Regions from separate parts of the Dactylosporangium darangshiense genome, predicted to be linked through region 1. Evidence: riboswitches for the same ligand, from Rfam matches in the RefSeq annotation. Region 1 holds a riboswitch; the other holds the start of a gene.
What was found. Region 1 has a riboswitch for ZMP and ZTP ahead of ABD901_RS13240 (serine hydroxymethyltransferase). Riboswitches for the same ligand answer to the same signal wherever they lie in the genome.

Region 1 (9,550 bases):
CCGCCTGAGTCAACCGATCCCAGGATGCGGAACGTGTCAGACTCGCAGGTATGCCCGAGCTGCGGTCCAAGACCTCCACTTCTGGTCGCAACATGGCCGGCGCACGCGCCCTGTGGCGCGCCACCGGCATGACCGACTCCGACTTCGGCAAGCCGATTGTCGCCATCGCCAACAGTTTCACGCAGTTCGTGCCGGGCCACGTCCATCTTCGCAACCTCGGCATGATCGTCGCCGACGCGGTTGCGGAGGCGGGTGGGGTCGCCAAGGAGTTCAACACCATCGCCGTCGACGACGGCATCGCCATGGGCCACGGCGGGATGCTCTACTCGCTGCCCAGTCGCGAGCTCATCGCCGACGCCGTCGAGTACATGGTGCAGGCACACTGCGCCGATGCCCTCGTGTGCATCTCCAACTGCGACAAGATCACGCCCGGCATGCTGCTCGCCGCCCTCCGCCTCAACATCCCAACCGTCTTCGTCTCCGGCGGCCCCATGGAAGCCGGCAAGACCATCGCGATCGAGGGCGTCGTCCACGAGAAGGACGCCAAGCTCGACCTCATCGACGCGATGATCGCCTCCGCCAACGAGGCCGTCACGGACGAGCAGCTCGGCCAGATCGAGCGCTCCGCCTGCCCGACGTGCGGCTCCTGTTCCGGCATGTTCACCGCCAACTCCATGAACTGCCTGACCGAGGCGATCGGGCTCGCGCTGCCCGGCAACGGCTCGACGCTGGCCACGCACGCCATGCGGCGCGCGTTGTTCGAGCGCGCCGGGTCCTTGATCGTCGATCTTTGCCGTCGGTACTACAACGACGACGACGCCTCGGTGCTGCCGCGCGCGATCGCCTCTCGGCCCGCCTTCGAGAACGCGGTGGCGCTGGACGTCGCGATGGGCGGCTCGACCAACACCGTCCTGCACCTGCTGGCCGCCGCGCGCGAGGCCGAACTCGACTTCACCGTGGCCGACATCGACGCGATCTCGCGCCGGGTGCCGTGCCTGGCCAAGGTGGCGCCCAACACGCAGAAGTACCACATGGAGGACGTGCACCGGGCCGGTGGCATTCCGGCGATCATGGGTGAGCTTTCCCGCGGTGGCCTGCTGGACGAGTCCGTCTCATCGGTTCATTCAGCAACATTCCGGGAATGGCTGGACAAGTGGGACATCCGCGCCGCTTCCCCGTCGGAGGAGGCGCTCGAGCTCTTCCACGCCGCACCCGGAGGGGTTCGCACGACCGAACCGTTCTCGACGACGAACCGGTGGAACTCGCTGGACGTTGATGCCGCGAACGGGTGCATCCGCAGCGTCGAGCACGCCTACACCGCCGACGGCGGGCTCGCGATCCTGTTCGGCAACCTCGCGCCCGACGGCTGCGTCGTGAAGACCGCCGGCGTGCCCGAGGAGAACCTGCGCTTCTCCGGCCCCGCCCGCGTCTTCGAGTCGCAGGAGTCGGCCGTGGACGGCATCCTCGCCAAGCAGGTCGTCGCCGGCGACGTCGTGGTGATCCGCTACGAGGGGCCGAAGGGCGGGCCGGGGATGCAGGAGATGCTGTACCCGACCTCGTTCCTCAAGGGCCGCGGCCTCGGCCGGGCGTGCGCGCTCATCACCGACGGTCGTTTCTCCGGGGGTACCTCCGGACTCTCGATCGGCCACATCAGCCCCGAGGCGGCGGGCGGCGGCCTCATCGCCCTCGTCCAGGAGGGCGACCTCATCGAGATCGACATCCCGGCGCGCTCGATCGAGCTGCGGGTGTCCGAGGAGGAGCTCACCGCGCGGCGCATCGAGCAGGACAAGCGCGACCGGCCGTACACGCCGGCCGACCGCGAACGCCCGGTCTCCGCCGCTTTGCGCGCTTACGCCTCGATGGCCACCTCGGCCAGTGACGGGGCTTACCGGCGCGTTCCGTAACCGGCCACTCCTCGGGCGGCCGGTTCCACTACGATCGGCGGCGTCATCTGCGACTGGCGCACATCAAGGTGGAACCGACCACCGGGGAGCTCCCAAAGAATCGCCGGCACCGCGCGCCTGGGTGCCCGATCGGCACCTGCCAGGAGGAAGCCCATGCACGTCCCAGCACTGACGGCCCTCACCGAGGCCGACCCGGAGCTGGCCGGCCTGATCCAGCACGAGGCCGAGCGGCAGCACGACACGCTGCGCATGATCGCCTCGGAGAACTACGTCTCGCAGGCCGTCCTCGAGGCGACCGGCACGGTCCTCACCAACAAGTACTCCGAGGGCTACCCCGGCAAGCGGTACTACGAGGGCCAGAAGTACATCGACCCGATCGAGGAGCTGGCGATCGCCCGCGCCAAGTCGGTGTTCGGCGTGGACCACGCCAACGTGCAGCCGTACTCGGGCTCGCCGGCGAACCTCGCCGTGTACATGGCCCTGGCCAAGCCGGGCGACACCATCATGGGCATGGCGCTGCCGATGGGCGGCCACCTGACCCACGGCTGGTCGGTGTCGGCGACCGGCGCCTGGTTCCGCGCGGTGCAGTACACCGTGCGCAAGGAGGACGGCCGCGTCGACTTCGACGAGGTCCGCGACATCGCGCTGCGCGAGCGGCCGAAGCTGATCTTCTCGGGCGGCACCGCGATCCCGCGCACGATCGACTTCCCGCGCTTCGCCGAGATCGCCCGCGAGGTCGGCGCCGTGCTCGTCGCGGACATCGCCCACATCGCCGGCCTGATCGCCGGCGGCGCGCACCCGTCCCCGGTCGGCCACGCCGAGGTCATCTCGACCACGACGCACAAGACCCTGCGCGGCCCGCGCGGCGCGATGCTCATGTGCGACGAGGCGCACGCGAAGGCCATCGACAAGGCCGTCTTCCCTGGCCTGCAGGGCGGCCCGCACAACCACACGACGGCCGGCATCGCGGTGGCGCTGGGCGAGGCGGCGAAGCCGGCCTTCTCGGCGTACGCGCACCAGATCGTCGCCAACGCCAAGGCCCTGGCCGACGCCCTCATCGAGCGCGGCTTCGACCTGGTCTCCGGCGGCACCGACAACCACCTCATCCTGCTCGACCTGACGGGCAAGGGCATCGGCGGCAAGCCGGCCGCGAAGGCCCTGGACCGCGCGGGCATCGAGACGAACTACAACACCGTCCCGTACGACACCCGCAAGCCCTTCGACCCTTCGGGCGTGCGCCTCGGCACCCCCGCGCTGACCACGCGCGGCCTGACCGAGGCCCAGATGCCCCAGGTCGCCGACTGGATCTCGCGCGCGGTGGACGCCGCGATCAAGGACGACGAGCCGTCGCTGGACACCATCGCCGGCGAGGTCCGCGAACTGCTCTCCGCCTACCCGATGGCCGGCTGGCGCTGATCCTGCGTCACAACGAGGGCGCCCCGCCGTTTCCGGCGGGGCGCCCTTCTTGCATGCCTCTGTCTGTATGTTCCGGCGCCTTTGGTTCTCGGGCGCCCTTTGGTCTCCGGGCCTTTTCGTTATTTGCGCCTTAGGAAGCGGCGCGACGACTTCTCCTTCGGCTCCTCGTCGAGGTTGAGCTCGAGGGGCGCGAGGTCTTCGAACGCCCCGGCCTCCCGATTGCGCTGCTCGGGGACCCGCTCCTGGCCGCCGCGCTCGGACCTGCCCGGCCCGCCCCAGTCGTCCTGCCCGCGCCCCGGTCGCTCGGTTCGCTCGCCCTGGCCCGACGGCCCGCCGAAGCCCGGCCCCGCCTGACCCGGCTGCCCGCCGAAGTTCGGCTCGCCTTGGCCCGGCTGGCCTGTGGGGTTCGGCCCGCCCTGGTTCGGCCGGTCCGCGTAGCCCGGCCCGCCCTGGCTCGGCTGGCCGGCGTAGCCCAACCCGCCCTGCCCGAACCCGGCCTGCCCCGGCCCGCCCTGGCTCGGCCCACCCTGGCCCGGCTGGCCCTGGCCCGGCTGGCCGGACTGTCCGCGTCGGCCCGGCTCGCCGCCCGGCACGTCTCGCGGCGCATTGCGGTCCCACCGGCTGGTCGACTCGGTGGCCCACCCGCTGCGGTCGCCCGGCTCCCCCGCCGCCCAGTCGTCCGCGGCCGGCACCTCCGGCGCCTTGCCCTTGCCGGCGTCCTTGTCCTTGCTCCGCCCCCAGCGCGACCGCTTCGGCTTCTCGGCCGCCTCAGCGGGCTTGCCCGGCTCGCCCGCCGGCCCGTCCCACCAGGCCTCTTCCTGGCCGCCCGGGCCCTGTTGCGCGCCTCCCGGGAACTGCTGCTCACGCCCGGGGAACTGCGGCTCGCGCCCACGCTCGGCCGCGAACTGGTCCTCGCGCCCAGGAAACTGCGGCTCGCGCCCGCGGTCGGCCGCGAACTGGTCCTGACGCCCAGAAACGACCGGCGGTTGCTCGCGCCGCTCGGGGGTACGAGGCCACGCCTCCGTGCGCCCATCGGCGTCGCGCATACCCGGCCCGTCGGTACGACCGTCCACGTACTGCACCTCCGGGCGGCGGTCACGCGCGCCCGGGCCACTCCCCCACGAGCCGTTGTCCGCGCCGGCACCACGATCGCCGAACGCCGGACCACGATCCCCGAAGCCCGGGCCTCGCTCGCCGTACGCCGCCCCGCGGTCGGCGGGACCTTGGCTGTGATCGGCGAGACCCGACGCGCCGCCCCAGGCACCGCCATCCGCGGCACGGTCGCGATCATCGCCCATGGACCGGTCGCGGCCGCCAGGCCCGGCGCCCGGTCGCGCCGCCGGCTCCGCACCGTTCGGAGCGCCGGGCCAGGTCCCGGTCTGCGGCCCATAGTCAGCCGCTTCGGGCCCGCCGGCTTCGCCCGGCTGCGTACGGTCCCGCCGCCGAATCGACCGCCCCGCCGGATCCGAATCCCAGGAGCGCCGCAGCTCGAGCGGCTGGGCAACGAGCTCGGGCGCGTCCCCGTCGAACAGGCCGCCGCCGCCCCGGGAGGGCCGCTCCCCCGCGACCGGCCGGTCCTCGGGCCGCCGCCGCCCGTCGAGCCCGGCACCGTCCCTCCGCTCCCGCTCGGACGCGCCCGCGGAGGCCGCCCACGAATCCCGCTCAGACGCGTTTGCAGACGCGCCCCACGGCTCCCGCTCAGGCGCACCCGCGGAGGCGCCCCGCGGCTCCCGCTCGGACGCGTTAGCAGACGCGGCCCACGACTCCCGCTGGGACGCGCCCCGCGGCTCTCGCTCGGGCGCAGCGGCCGGCGGCCAGGACGCGCGGTCGGGGGCCGACGCAGGGCGCTCGGGGGCCGGCGCAGGCGTCCACGACTCACGCTCCGGCGAGGAGGCACGCGACTCGCGCCCGGGCGCGGCAGAGCCGGTCCACGGCTCGGCCGCGGACGCACCCGTGGTCGCCCACGTCTCGCGCCCGCGCGCGGGCGGAGCGGTCCAGGGCTCGGAAGCGGCGGACGAGCCCGTACGCGGCTCGGACCCAGACCTCGGCGACGCCCCCGAGGCCCGGTCGGACGCGCCGTTGGACGCTCGGTCGGAGCCGTACGAGCTACGCCACGAGTCGGACGGCGCGGCCTCAGAGGCGGGCGCGGTCCATACGTCGAGCTTGGGTTCCTGGGCCGGAGGCGGTGTCCAGGGCTCTGAGTTGCGCTCGGAGGCGGGACGCCACGTGTCGGCACCGCCGCCGGAGTTCCGTGCGGACTCCTCGGGCTCGGTCCAGGAGCGGCGCCGGGCGCCCGTCGCCTCGTCGGAAGGGGTCGATGGGCCACCGGACCACGCACCGGTCTCGTACGTCACCGGGAAGTCATCGGCCGCGCTGCTCCAACGGAAGCGATCGTCGGCGGCGGGGGCGTCGCCGGCGGACGTGGAGGACCAGGACAGACGCTCCGAGGGCCGATCGGCATCGGCGCCGCGGCGGTCCGCCCGGGCCGCGTCCGACGATGATGACGGGGCGGGGGTTGTCGGGACCTCGGCGCTGCCGTCGGCCGCCCATGCTGCGATCTGGCTGGCCGACTCGTTGTCCCAGTTGCCGACCAGCTCGCGGGTCGCGCGGGCCTCCCACGAGGCGTCCGCCTCCGCGCGGGCGGCATCCGAGCGTCCGGCGTCCGAGCGGCCGTAGTCCGAAGACGCCGCGTCCGAACCGGTGTAACCGCGGCCAGAGCGGCCCGCATCCGAGCGGCCCGCATCCGAGCGGCCGTAGTCCGAAGACGCCGCGTCCGAGCCGGTGTAACCGCGGCCAGAGCGGCCCGCGTCCGAGCGGCCGTAGTCCGAAGACGCCGCGTCCGAGTCGGAATCGCGGTCCCAAACCGGGCGGCGGCCGAAGTCGTTCCGGTCCGAACTGCCGGTCGAAGCCTCCGAGCGGAACGCGTCCGCGCGAGGGCTGTCCCACGCCTCCGTGCGCGGATCGCTGCGGGCGCCCGATCGCGAACCGTCGCGCGGGCCGTCCCACGCTTCCGTACGCAGATCGCCGCGCGCGTCCGGACGCGAACCGGCGCGCGGGCCGTCCCACGCCTCCGGGCGCGAGCCGGCGCGAGGGCTGTCCCAGGCCTCCGTACGCAGGTCGTCGCGGGCGTCCTCGCGGAATGGCGGGCGGGTGCCGTCGCGAGGTTGCGAGCGCGTGGGGGGCCACTCGTCGCGCGGGGGCGGGGCGTACGGGTCGTCTGGGTCGAAGTTTGAAGGCAACGCTGCTTCCGGGGTGTCGGGGGCGCCCTGCTCAGAAGGGGAGTCCTCCAGCGGGTCGGGCTTTGCGGTCGCGGCGCGGGCCAGGCGGCCCAGCTTCGCGCGCATCGTGCCGTTGCCGGGGCGCCAGGTTGTGGGGGGCGTTGCCGGGGTTTCCTCGCCGGCCGAAGGCGACGGTTCCTCGCCGGCGGCCGCGGCGAAAGCCGCGTCTGTCGGGAGAGGGGTGCGGCCCGTCGAAGGGCCGGGGGCCTCGTCGGCGAACGTGCGCGGTGACGGGAGCGGCTCGGGGATCTTGTTGCCCTCGGCCAGGAACAGGAGGCGCTCCATGACGTGGAGGTCTACGCGGTACGGCTCCGTGGACAGCCAGCGGCCGGCTGCCTCGGACATCTCGTGGGCGTGCACCAGGTGGAGGTGCTCGCCCGGTGCGACCGAGATCACCAGCTCCTCGCCGGCGTCGTCGCGCGACGGGGCGATCACCAGGTAGCCGCGGACTGTGCCGCCGATCTTGGTGAGTTGCTCGCGCCAGGTGTGTACCTCTGCGGCGAGGCCGTCCACGTCCTCCGAGCCGGGGACGAACAGGCGGCCGCCGCGCAGGACCTGGCCGGCGGCGTCCATCGTGTACTCGCCGTGGGGCCACACCGTCGGGAGGAACAGCGCCACTCGTCGGCCGGCGGCCACCAGGTGGGTGCAGCCGCCCTCGCCGAGCGCGAAGAAGCGGGCGCTCGGGATCGCCTCGAGCTCCTTGAGGCGCGGGAGCTGGTCGTCGGGCTTGCCCCACCAGCGGCGGCCGCTCACGGCCTCGTCGATGGACAGGCGGGCGACCCGGCGGGCATCGAGTAGCAGTGCTGCCAGGAAGGATCCGGCCAGCGGTACCACAAAAGCCAGGTTTATCCCGATAAAGCCGAGCACGCCGAGGATGTCGAACCAGCTGTCCGGCAGGCGGCCGCGCGTGGCCGCGCCCCACGCCACCGCGCCCGCGACGACGGTGAGGATGGCGAAGAGCGGGAAGCCGCGCAGCGTGAGCACCACCACACCGGCGAGGGCGGCGATCGCGGCCGCACCCCACAGGATGCTCAGCTCCTTGATGCCCCAACCGGCCACGGCAAGGGCCGCCAGGGCCGCAACGGCGAGGAGCGCGCCCGCCACGGCGCCGGTCGGGCGCACGCCGATGCGCCTGTTGCTCTTGACGCCGTCGCCCCAGGCTGCGGGCGCGTCGCGACGGAATGTGGTGGTCAAGTCCTAGCCTCCCGCCACGGCCGGCAGCGCACGAAACTCGACATATCGCCGCAGATCGCCCGGCAAACCACCACGACCGGGAGCGATCTCGTCAAACACGGCACCGAGCGTAACCCCGGGCGCCGGTGCTAGCGAGAGGCGGCCGTGCCGACTCGGACACCAGTTCTCATCCCCCACGGCGCTCAGTATGCCCGCCGCACCGCCCGGAAGCAGTTCCTCGAAAGGTGGGAGGATGGCGGTGTGAGCAACCAGGTCAAGGTCAAGTTCCGGCGCAGTGCCGCGATCGCAGTCGCCGCGGGCATCACCGTGATCGGCGCCGTTCCGCTGCTTGCCGAGAGTGTCTGGTTTCTGCTTGTACTCCTGGTGCCGCTCGCCATCACCATCTGGGCCTGGCGGGCCGGCACCGACGTGGACCAGCGGGGCTTCACGGTGCGCGCGCTGCTGGGCAGCCGCACCGTGCCGTGGAACGCGGTCGACGGCCTGGTGTCGGACGACCGCACGGTCCTAGCCCGCCTGGCCAACGGCGCCATGGTGCCCCTCGACGCCGTCCGGCCCTCCGACCTCCCCCGCGTCGTCCAGGCGAGCGGCCAGGAACTGCCGACCGAGAACGCGGGCGGCGACGAGGCCGACGACGCCGAGGACGAGGAAGCGGCCCAGCCGGGCGCGGTCGGCCAGTAGCGGTCGCCCGCTGACTGTCGGCGGCCACGATCCCCGCCCGGACGCCGGCGAGGAAGCGGCGCGGCGGGGAGCGTTCGGCTAGTAGCCTTCGGTAACCACGTTCTCCAGTGGGGCGCCCGTGAGGAAGCGACGCAGCTGTGCGGCCGCGAGCGCGTAGCCGCGGCTGAAGACCGCCGGGACGGAGCCCGCCACGTGCGGGGTGATCAGGACGTTCGGCAGGCGCCACAGCGCGTGGTCGGACGGCAGGGGCTCGGGGTCGGTGACATCGGTGGCGAAGCCGATGCGGCCGGTCAGGGCCTCGGCGGTGACGGCGGCCGTGTCGACGACCGGCCCCCGCGCGGCGTTGACCAGCAGCGCGCCGTCGCGCAGGTGGGACAGGAACGCGGCGTCGACGAGGCCGCGGGTCTGTGCGGTGAGGGGCACGAGCAGCACGACCACGTCGGCGTCGGGCAGCAGGCGCGGCAGCTCCTCCACGCCGTGCACGCCCTCGCGCGGGCGCCGGGCGACGCGGGTCACCGGCACCTCGAACGGGGCCAGGCGGGCCTCGACGGCGCGGCCGATCGAGCCGGAGCCGACGATGAGCACGCGCTTGCCGGCCAGTTCGTCCGTCCGGCGGTACGCCCACTCGCCCCGCTCCTGCGCCCGCGCGAACAGCGGCAGATCGCGTACGTAGGACAGAATGACGCCGACGACCCACTCCGCCGTCGAGGAGTCATGCACGCCGCGCGCGTCGCACAGGGTCACGGCGGCGGGCAGGCGGCCGGTCCACGCGTCCGCGCCGGCGCTGAGCAGCTGGACCACGCGCAGGTCGGGCATCCGCTCGGCGAGCACGGTGAGCTCGGGCTTGGCCAGGAACGGCGGGACCCAGAACGCGACGCCGGCCGGGTCGGACGGCAGCTCCTCCGGCGCGGGCATCAGCTCGACGACGACCTCGGCGGCGGGCGCGACCGCGCGCGCCTCCGCGCGCAAAGCGTCGAGGCCGGTGTCGTGCGCGATCCAGATCTTCACCATGGCCTCGATGATGCCGCCCGGCTTCTGCGGGCGGGCAAAAGGTCCCGCCATAACGCGCCCGCGCGGGCA
Region 2 (9,550 bases), on a different contig from region 1:
CGGGATCGGCGGCAGAATGTCGTCCCACAGCGCGAGGAACGTGCCCTGGAGCTGGAGCCGCCCATACGGCCGCGCAAGGAACCACACGTGCAGATGTGCCGCGCCGTCACCCCAACGATTCACGTGAACCCGGGCGACGCCGTCAAGCGAGCGGATCGCGCGCTCGAGCCGGACCGTCATCACGCCGAGCTCGGCCGCGAGCATGTTGGGCAGGTCGCCGAGGTCCAGGTGCGAGCGGGACTCCAGGATCAGCACAGCGGGCAGCCCCGTCGGCCGGTCGAGGGCGCGGACCCGCCAGCGGTCGCTCACCCAGATGTACGCCTCATCGGGCGCCGCACAGGCCCGGCACTCGGCCGGGTTGTCACCGTGCCGGGGCGGCTCGACCGGCACGGGATCGAGGAGGCGCTTGATGCGAAGGTCGCCCTCGAACGGAAAGGTCGGCCAGTACGTGAAGGCGGGCAGCTGCTGGGCCGACCGCGAAGAATCGGCCGGGGGATTGGCCGGGGTTGCTGGCGTCTCAGGCACGAAGCCGACCCTAGCCGACCGCGGGGCCGGTGTCCGCACCCTGTGGACAGCCATCACCGTGTCGGGAAGTTATCCACAGGACCGCTGTGGATGACGCCCGTTCCGCATCTCAACAAGGCCCGACTGAGCGCGCCTTCATCCACAGGCCGTCAGCCGGTCTAGCACGTGGTTTCACGTGAAACGGGTCAGCCTGTGGATAACCCCTGTGGACAGTCTTCCGTGGGAGCCGTTCTCTCAAGATTCTTCCGGCCCCCGATTTCGGCCCCTGAGCCTTTCCAAACGCCGCATTTCGGCACCTCGCCCGCGCTACTCCTCCCAGCCGCCCGCACACGCCTCGCGCGGACTCGAAACACCCCCGCCGCCATGCGTCTCCACCGCCCGTCCGCGCCGCCGCTCCCGCCCACGCGGCGCGCTCCTGCCCCCACGCCGCGCTTCCGCCCACGCCCGCCGCTCGATCGACCCGCCCGCGCGCCCACTGCCCCGCCCGCGGCTCGACTGACCCCCCGCCCGCGTCCGCGTCTACCGCCCACGCCTGCCCGCTCGACCAACTCGCCCGCGCCTACCGCGGCCTCGCTCGCGGCTCGACCGACGCGCTCGCCGCCCGCCAGCGCCGCTCGACCGACCCGACCCGGCGTCAGCCGGCCGGCCGCCGGAATGACCGAGGGCCGGCCCCGGTCGGGGTCGGCCCTCGCTGTCTATGAAGTTTGTGTCGTTCGCGTCGGCGACTATGTCGCACCGGCAGCGCCGGCTCGGCCGGGCGGCGTCACTGCTCCCGCTGGCCCGCCGAGCGCTCGTCCGGAACGCCGATGATGCCGACGATCCGCTCGAGGTCGTCGACCGTCGCGAACTCGATCGTGATGCGGCCCTTGCGGCGGCCGATGTCGACCTTCACCCGCGTGTCGAAGCGATCCGAGAGGCGATCGGCCAGATCGGTCAGCGCCGGCGCGTGCGGCTTCGCGCGCCGCTGCGCCGGGGCCGCCTTCTTGGCCGTTGCGCTCTCCGACGCCGCGAGCGCGACGAGCTCCTCGGTGGCGCGCACCGAGAGGCCCTCCGCGACGATACGGGTCGCCATCTGCTCCTGCTCCTCCGAGTCGTCGAGCCCGAGGAGCGCCCGCGCGTGGCCCGCGGAGAGCACGCCGGCGGCGACGCGGCGCTGTACCGGCGCGGGGAGGTTCAGGAGGCGGATCGTGTTCGAGATCTGCGGCCGGCTCCGCCCGATGCGCCGGGCGAGTTCCTCGTGGGTCGCGCCGAACTCATCGAGCAGCTGCTGGTACGCGGCCGCCTCTTCGAGCGGGTTCAGGTTCGCCCGGTGGATGTTCTCCAGGAGCGCGTCCCGGAGCATCGCGTCGTCGCGCGTCTCGCGGACGATCGCCGGGATGGCGTCCCTGCCGAGCGCCTGGGCGGCCCGCCAGCGACGCTCGCCCATGACGAGCTCGTACTGCTTTTCGCCGTCGGTCTCGCGAAGCTCGCGTACCACGATGGGCTGAAGGAACCCGACCTCCTGGATCGAGGTCTTCAGCTCCTCGATGGCCTCCTCGTCGAAGACCTGCCGCGGCTGCTTCGGGTTGGGCGCGATCGCGCCCACCGGGATCTCGGCGAACCGCGCGCCCGGCACCGGGGCGAGCCCGTCGGCCGCGGGCACGGAAGCAGCGGCCGGAGCGTTGGTGGCGACGCCAGGGGCGGGCGGTTCGGCGAGTGCGGTACCCGTGCCCGCCGCGCCATCGGCCGGCGCGGCGGCGGTTGGGATGAGGGCACCGAGCCCCCGCCCGAGACCTCCACGTCGGTTGGACTTCATGCGACCCCTCCCACCTGCGCGCCGCGTAGCGCGATCTCCTGCGCCGCCTCGAAATAGCTGACCGCACCCCGCGAGCCGGGGTCGTACGTCATGACCGACTGGCTGTAGCTCGGCGCCTCCGACACCCGGACGTTGCGGGGGATGACGGCGTTGAGGCACTTCTCGCCGAAGTGGTTCCGCACGTCCTGCTCGACGAGGTCGGCCAGACGGGTGCGCCGGTCGTACATCGTCAATAGCACCGTCGAGATGTCGAGCTTCGGGTTGAGGTGGGACCGCACCAGCTCGATGTTGTTCGTGAGCGCCTGCACACCCTCCAGCGCGTAGTACTCGCACTGGATCGGGATGAGGACCTCTTCGGCGGCGACGAGCGCGTTGACCGTGAGGAGGCCGAGCGAGGGCGGGCAGTCGATGAAGATGTAGTCGTAGTCGCTGCCGCCGGCCTCGATGGCGCGCTTGAGTCGCGACTCACGAGCGACGACCGACACGAGTTCGATCTCCGCCCCGGCGAGGTCGATCGTCGCCGGTACGGCCCACAGGTTCGGGATCCCCTCCACCTGCTGCGTAACCGCGTCGAGTGGGGCGCCGTCGATCAGGCAGTCGTACACGTCCGGCACACCGGAGTGGTGCGGGACGTTCAGCCCGGTCGAGGCGTTGCCCTGCGGGTCGAGGTCGATCACGAGCACACGGTTTCCGTGCAGCGCCAGGGCGACGGCGATGTTCACCGCGGTGGTCGTCTTGCCGACCCCGCCCTTCTGGTTGGCTACACACATCGTGCGACGCCGTGGTGGGCGGGGCATGGTGATTTCCCCGCTCGGGTTGAGAATCTCCACGGCGCGTTTTGCCTCCTGTGCCAGTGGGGGGTCTTCGGTTTCACGTGAAACGTACGCGTCAGTCATGGCGCCCTCGGTATCCGCGGTGACGACGGACGGGTGTGGTTGGGGGGATGGTGGGTTCCGTCGTTCGGGCCGCACCTCGGCTGGAGAAGCGTCGACTGTCGGCGTCACTCCCCGGCCGTAAAGGGTACCGGTTGAGGTTCGATCACTCGGACCGGAGACGTGAAACTCCACCGTCCCCCCGCGTGTCGACTCGTGCCCGCGTATCGTCTCCGGACCGTGGCCGGGCTCGGGCGCACGAACGTGGTCCATGCGCGCCGGCTCACCGGTGCGGCCGGGGTCGATCCGGGGGTCCATGCCGCCCGCGGGGTCTATTCGGTGCTCGATCCGATGGCCGGTACCGCGGGCAGGATCGCCGGGGCGAGGCGCCTCGACGCCGTCGTTCCGCGGCTGTGGCACCGCGCGACCGGCGGGACGTACGCCCCAGCCCTCTATCCCCGTTTCACGTGAAACATGACCGTCTGCATCGCCGTAGCCCGGACCATCATCGCTGTCGCGCACCATGTCAGTCCCGTCCCGCTCGGAAAGATGTGCACCCTCGGCCGCCTCGTCCGCCGGAGCCGATGCGGTGAGTTCCCCGCCGGACCTCCAGTCGCCGGCTCCGGAAGCAGACCGGAGTCCGGTGCACCCGAGACCGGGTTACCCGATACCGGCCCACCGGGAACCGGTTCGTCGAGAGCCCGCCGGTCGGAGCCCGGCCCGTCGTCACACGTCCCGTCGGTCCCGCACCCGAGCAGATCGGCTTCCGCGGGAGGCGTGCTCGCTCCCTTGGAGGGCGTTCCGCTCGAATCCGTTCCGTCCAGTCCGGCTTCCTCAGGGCCCGTTCCGTCGGACATTGAAGTGGCGCGGGGCCAGCCTACGGCGCTTCGCCGGGCGGAGCCATGACCCATCGGCGCGTCGTTGGTCTTCTCACGGCGACTCGTGCGCCAAAAGACCAGAAATCCGTCAACTCGGCGAGGCAGGGCGCCGGGCCGCTGTGTCGGCGACATCGGCCACCCGATGCCGACCGGCCCGCCGTCCCCCATGAGTCCCGCATGAGTGCCTCTGCATTCCCCGTCGCCGGGGGTCGCGGTGCCGCCCCGGGCCACCGGCAGTGGCATCGCCCTGGGGGACCGGAGGCGGTGCCGCCCTGGGGGACCGGAGGCGGTGCCGCCCTGGGGGACCGGAGGCGGTGCCGCCCTGGGGGACCGGGGGCGGTGCCGTCCCCCGGTCACCGGCCGCGGCGGCCCCCGGCCTTTCGGGGACGCGCGGCTTCCCGCTCGCGCACGATCTCGACCACGGTCGTGGGCTCGGCAAGGAGGGCCTCCCCGCACGCGCGCACCGACGGAGTCCCCGCACCGAGCTGCGCGAGCGCCTCCGCGTGCTTGGCAATCTCGGCCGCGGCGGAGGCACCCTTCATCGCGAGCAGCCGGCCACCGATAGCGGTGAGGGGGAGACACCAGCCGGCGAGCCGATCCAGCGGAGCGACGGCCCTGGCGGTGACGACATCGGCGAGCGGGATCTTCCCGACGCACTCCTCGGCCCGGGCGCGAATCACGAGGGTCCGCTCGAGGCCGAGCGCCGTCACCGCTTCGGAAAGGAATGCGGTACGTCGGGCGAGCGGCTCGACCAGGGTGACGGAAAGGTCGGGACGAGCCACCGCCAGCACCATCCCGGGCAGACCGGCCCCCGACCCGACGTCGACCACCGAGGCACCCGAGGGAATGAGCTCCGCGACCACGGCGCAGTTGAGGAGGTGCCGCTCCCAGATGCGCGGCGCCTCGCGAGGGCCGATGAGGCCCCGCACGACGCCGTCGGTCACGAGCAGCTCGGCGAACCGCCGAGCCTCGGGAAGCCGATCGCCGAATGCCTTCTCGGCGGCGGGGAGGATATCGCTGGGTACTGCACCGTCCATCCGTCAAGCAAACCATGCCCAACGCCGTCGCCTCGGACGTGGGGGATCGCGCCTCGGCCGTTCCTCGATCGCACGCTGTTTCACGTGAAACAGCGCCCGTGGAGGACCGCGACGCGGAAGAGAGCAAGCCCTGGAGGACTGCAGCGCGTGGGGACTGCGGCCCGGGGCGAGCCGCGGCGCGAGATGAACCGCGGCGTGGAGCCGATGACGGAACGTCGGCCCGGAGAGAACCCGCGGCGTGAAGACGGTGGAGACGACGGAAGGACCCTGGCGCGGAGAGATCCGGTTGCGCGGACAGAACCCGGCGCGGAGAGAACCGGCGGCGCGGAGGAACCGCGACGCGGAGGAACCGCGGCGCGGACAGAACCCCGGCCCGGAGGGAACCGCAGCGCGGACTCGGCGAAACGGAGCGCCCCGCCTCCGAACAGTCGGAGGCGGGGCGGTGGGGACGATGGCGCGACGGTGTGAGGACGGCGGCTCTACAGAGGCGCGAGGCGACTCAGGGGACCTCTCACTCCTCGGCCGTTTCACGTGAAACAGCGCGCTCCGCGGCCTCGATGGCGTTGCGGAAGAGCATTGCGACCGTGGTGGGGCCTACGCCGCCTACGCGGGGGGTGATGGCGCCGGCGACCGTGGCGCAGGACTCGTCTACGTCGGGGAGGAGGCGGCGGCCCTCGTAGCGAACGCCGCCGCCGATGACGACAGCGCCGGGGCGTACGTGCTCGGGTTGGATGATGCCAGGAACGCCGGCCGCGGCGATGAGGATGTCGGCGCGGCGGGTGTAGCGGGGCCAGTCGGCGACGCCGGTGTGGACGACCGTCACGGCGGCGTTTGCGGTTGGGCGCTTCTGGGCCAGGAGCATCGCCAAGGGGCGGCCCAGCGTTGCGCCGCGACCCAGGATCACGACCTCGCGGCCGCTCACCGGGATGCCGTGGTGGGCCAACAGCGCCTCGATGCCGGCGGGGGTGCAGGGGAGCGGGCCGGGGATGCCGGCGGCCAGGCGGCCCAGGTTCAGGGGGTGCATGCCGTCGACGTCCTTGTCCGGGTCGACCCGCATGAGGGCGGCGTCGTAGTCCAGGTGGGCCGGCGTCGGGTACTGGATCAGGAGCGCGTGCACATCCGGGTCCGCGTTGAAGGCGTCGATGGCGGCGTGCAGGTCGGCCTGGGTGGCGGTCGCCGGGAGGTGCTGATGCGGGGAGGCGAAGCCCAGGGCGGCGGCCTGGCGCTGCTTGATCCGGATGTAGCCGGCGCTAGCGTCGTCGTCGCCGACGAGAATCGTGGCCAGCGACGGGGTGATGCCGCGGGAGCGGAGGGCCGATACGCGGGACTCGACGTCGGCGAGGATCTCGTCGGCTACCGGTGCGCCGGGGAGGAGGCGTGCCGTGTGCGTGGCGTCAGCGGGGGCGGAAAGAGCGGTCGACTGGTTGGACATACGGCTCCTCGCAAATGCGTGGAAGCCCAGGCGGTCGACTCCCACGACGAGGCTTCCCGATGGTTGCCCATCCTTGGTGCCGCCAGTCGCGTCACTTTGATTATGCCCGACTGCCCGCCTTCGCCTCGAGACGGTCATCCCGAACAGGTCGCGTCCGGAGAGCGGAGAGAACGGGGAGTGAGAGAGCCGGAGAGGGAAAGGCGGAGAGGGCGAGAGCGGGGCGAGAGGAACCGTGACAGAAAGCCGAGGGATGCGACAAGGGCAAGCCCGGCCACCGCGGGCACGAGGAACACAAGACGCGGGCACGAGGCTCACAAACGAAACCGCCCCAACCGCTAGCTCGCGGTTGGGGCGGTGAGTGGTACTGAGAGCTAGGCGGTCGGGCGGACCACAATCCGGCGGGACGGCTCCACGCCCTCCGACTCGCTCTCGACGCCGGGCAGGGCGTTGATGACGTCGTGCACGCACTTGCGCTCGAAGGCGCTCATGGGCTCCAGCCGCACGGCCTCGCCGTACTCCTTCACCTTCTCCGCAGCGTTCTTCGCGATCGCGCCGAGCTCCTTGCGGCGCAGGGCGCGGTAGCCGCCGACGTCGAGCAGAAGGCGGCTCGGCGAACCGGTCTGCCGGAACACGGCCAGCCGGCTGAGCTCCTGCAGCGCCTCGAGGGTGGCGCCGCGCTGGCCGACCAAGGCCTGCAGGCGCTTGCCCGAGCCGTCGCCGCCCTCGACGACCTCGACGACCGGGCGCCCGCTCACGACCAGCTCGTCGATGTCGCCGTCGTAGTCGAGGATGTCCAGCAGGCCCTCGACGTAGTCGGCCGCGATCTCGCTCTCGCGGAACAGGTCGGTGGCGGCGCGGCCCGAACCGGAGCCGGCCTTGGCCTCCGAGTCGCCGTCGGCCTCTTCGTCGTCCTCGGCCTCCTCGTCGCCCTCGTCCTCGTCGGCTTCCTCGTCCTCGTCAGTCTCCTCGTCCGCCTCGTCGTCCTCGTCGTCCGCGTTGGCGTCGGCGAGGTCGGCGTCGGCTTCGGCCGTGGCGTCACGGTGCTCGGCCTGGTCCACGTCCTTGTCCTCGTCCCGGGCCACGGCCGCCGCGTCGAGATCATTGGTGGTGTCGGTCACGAAACTCATCTCCGCTTGTTTGGGGCGCCGAGGCGCCGTCACAGGTCGTCGGTGAGGGGTGGGTTGCTACAGGGAGCGCCCCGCGCCGGGCCGACTGAGAGGTGGCCCGGCGGGGTCGCATCAACCCGACTGCCGCTTCGCGGCGCCACCCTTCTTCGGGTTGATCGGCTTCGCGCCCGGCTTCGGGGCGCGGGAAGGGGCGCCGTTGGCGGCCGCGTCGGTCGCCTTCGCGCCGGTGGCCTTGGCGCCGGTCGCCTTCGCGGGGCCCTTGCCGTTGGACCGCTGCGCGGCGGCCTCTTCCTTGGCGCGGCTGAACAGGGCGCCCAGGCCGCTCGGCTTCGACTCGGCCACCTTCGCGGTGCCGCCGGTGCCCTTGAACGGCACGGTGCTGGTCGTCGCGCTCGCCGGCGGCGGGTACTTGTGCAGCACCCAGTACTGCTGGCCCAGCGTGATGGCGTTGTTCGTGACCCAGTAGATGATGACGCCGATCGGGAAGTACCAGCCGGAGGTCAGCGTGAAGAACGGGATGCCGTAGAGCATGAACTTCTGGATCATGCGCTGCTGCGGGTCGGTGTTCCAGCCCGTCTTCTTGATCATCTGACGCTGCGTCAGGTAGGTCGTCGTGATCATCAGCGCGACGAGGCAGGCGGCCACGATCTTGACCGTGGTCGAGTGGGCCTCGATCTTGATGAGGTCATCGGCGCTGCTGCTGAACTTCGCGACGATCGGGGCGTCGAACAGGCGGGCGTCGACGGCGCTGAGGAACTCGTCCTTCGTCCAGCCGTACAGCTGCATCTGGTGGTCGGACGTGCCGGGCTTGAGGTGGCGCAGCACGTGCAGGAGGCCGATGAAGACCGGGATCTGCAGGAACATCGGAAGGCAGCCCATGAGCGGGTTGACCTTCTCCTCCTGGTAGAGCTTCATGACCTCCTTCTGGAGGGTCTCCCGGTCGCTCTTGTGCTTCTCCTGAAGTTCCTTCATCTTCGGCTGGATCGCCTGCATCGCGCGCTGCGACTTGATCTGCTTGACGAAAATGGGGAAGAGCACGACCCGGACGGTGATCACCAGGAAGACGATCGCCAGGACCCACTGCCAGTTGGTGCCCAGCACGCGGTGATCCGGCATGATCGAATCCCAGACGGTGTGCCAGAACAGCATCACCTTCGAGATCAGCCAGTAGATCCCGCCCATCAGCTTGCTAATCACGACACTGCTCCAGTCACGTCGACTCGGGCTCGGGCGAGTGTCCCCGGCGCGGAGGCACCGGGTCGAACCCACCGGGGTGGAATGGGTGGCAGCGCAGCAGCCGCCAGATCGCGAGACCGATTCCCCGGATCACGCCGTGGGTGCTGACCGCCTCCAGGGCATAAGCGCTGCACGACGGGTAGAACCGACAACGCGCCGGCAACGCCGGGCTTACCCAACGACGGTACGCGACGATAGGAGCGGTCACGATCCGGGCTCCGGCGTTCATCGACGGTCACCTCGGTTTCTCGGTCGGCGCGCGGCCTGCAGCGCCGCGTCAAGATCCTGCTCCAGTTGGTGGTACCCCGCGCGAGCCGCCTCCGGCAGCGCTCGCACGACGATCACGGAGCCGGCCGGCAGGTCGGCCAGGCGCGGGCGGACGAGGTGCCGCAGGCGCCGCTTCACGGCGTTGCGCACCACAGCGTTGCCGACGGCCTTGGAAACGACAAACCCGGCGCGAGCGGCCGGAGCACCCGGAGTCCCGGTGACCGAAGCGTCGTCGGACGATCCCCTCAGGTCCACATCTCCGGAGGCCTCGCCAGCACCATCAGGCGAGGGAGAAGGGGACAAAGACGGTGCGACACCCTCAGAGCCCCCAGACGGCTCAGCAGGGGACGAAAACGGATCAACCCCGGGCCACGGTGGCCC

Region 2: it holds a riboswitch for ZMP and ZTP, as region 1 does, so the genes downstream of both, ABD901_RS02365 (bifunctional 5,10-methylenetetrahydrofolate dehydrogenase/5,10-methenyltetrahydrofolate cyclohydrolase) here and ABD901_RS13240 (serine hydroxymethyltransferase) in region 1, are expected to answer to the same signal.

Annotation. Positions count from the first base shown of each region.
Region 1 is NZ_BAABAT010000005.1:186,058-195,607, forward strand. It holds gene ilvD (dihydroxy-acid dehydratase) at 51-1,904, shown strand; ZMP/ZTP riboswitch at 1,950-2,034, shown strand; gene ABD901_RS13240 (serine hydroxymethyltransferase) at 2,058-3,320, shown strand; gene ABD901_RS13245 (hypothetical protein) at 3,440-7,792, opposite strand; gene ABD901_RS13250 (PH domain-containing protein) at 8,033-8,470, shown strand; gene ABD901_RS13255 (2-hydroxyacid dehydrogenase) at 8,549-9,478, opposite strand.
Region 2 is NZ_BAABAT010000001.1:531,802-541,351, reverse strand. It holds gene ABD901_RS02390 (hypothetical protein) at 1-525, opposite strand, end outside; gene ABD901_RS02385 (ParB/RepB/Spo0J family partition protein) at 1,289-2,320, opposite strand; gene ABD901_RS02380 (ParA family protein) at 2,317-3,324, opposite strand; gene ABD901_RS02375 (hypothetical protein) at 3,433-3,663, shown strand; gene rsmG (16S rRNA (guanine(527)-N(7))-methyltransferase RsmG) at 4,424-5,107, opposite strand; gene ABD901_RS02365 (bifunctional 5,10-methylenetetrahydrofolate dehydrogenase/5,10-methenyltetrahydrofolate cyclohydrolase) at 5,619-6,539, opposite strand; ZMP/ZTP riboswitch at 6,557-6,639, opposite strand; gene ABD901_RS02360 (Jag family protein) at 6,911-7,666, opposite strand; gene yidC (membrane protein insertase YidC) at 7,778-8,848, opposite strand; partial or broken gene yidD (membrane protein insertion efficiency factor YidD) at 8,860-9,131, opposite strand; gene rnpA (ribonuclease P protein component) at 9,128-9,550, opposite strand, start outside.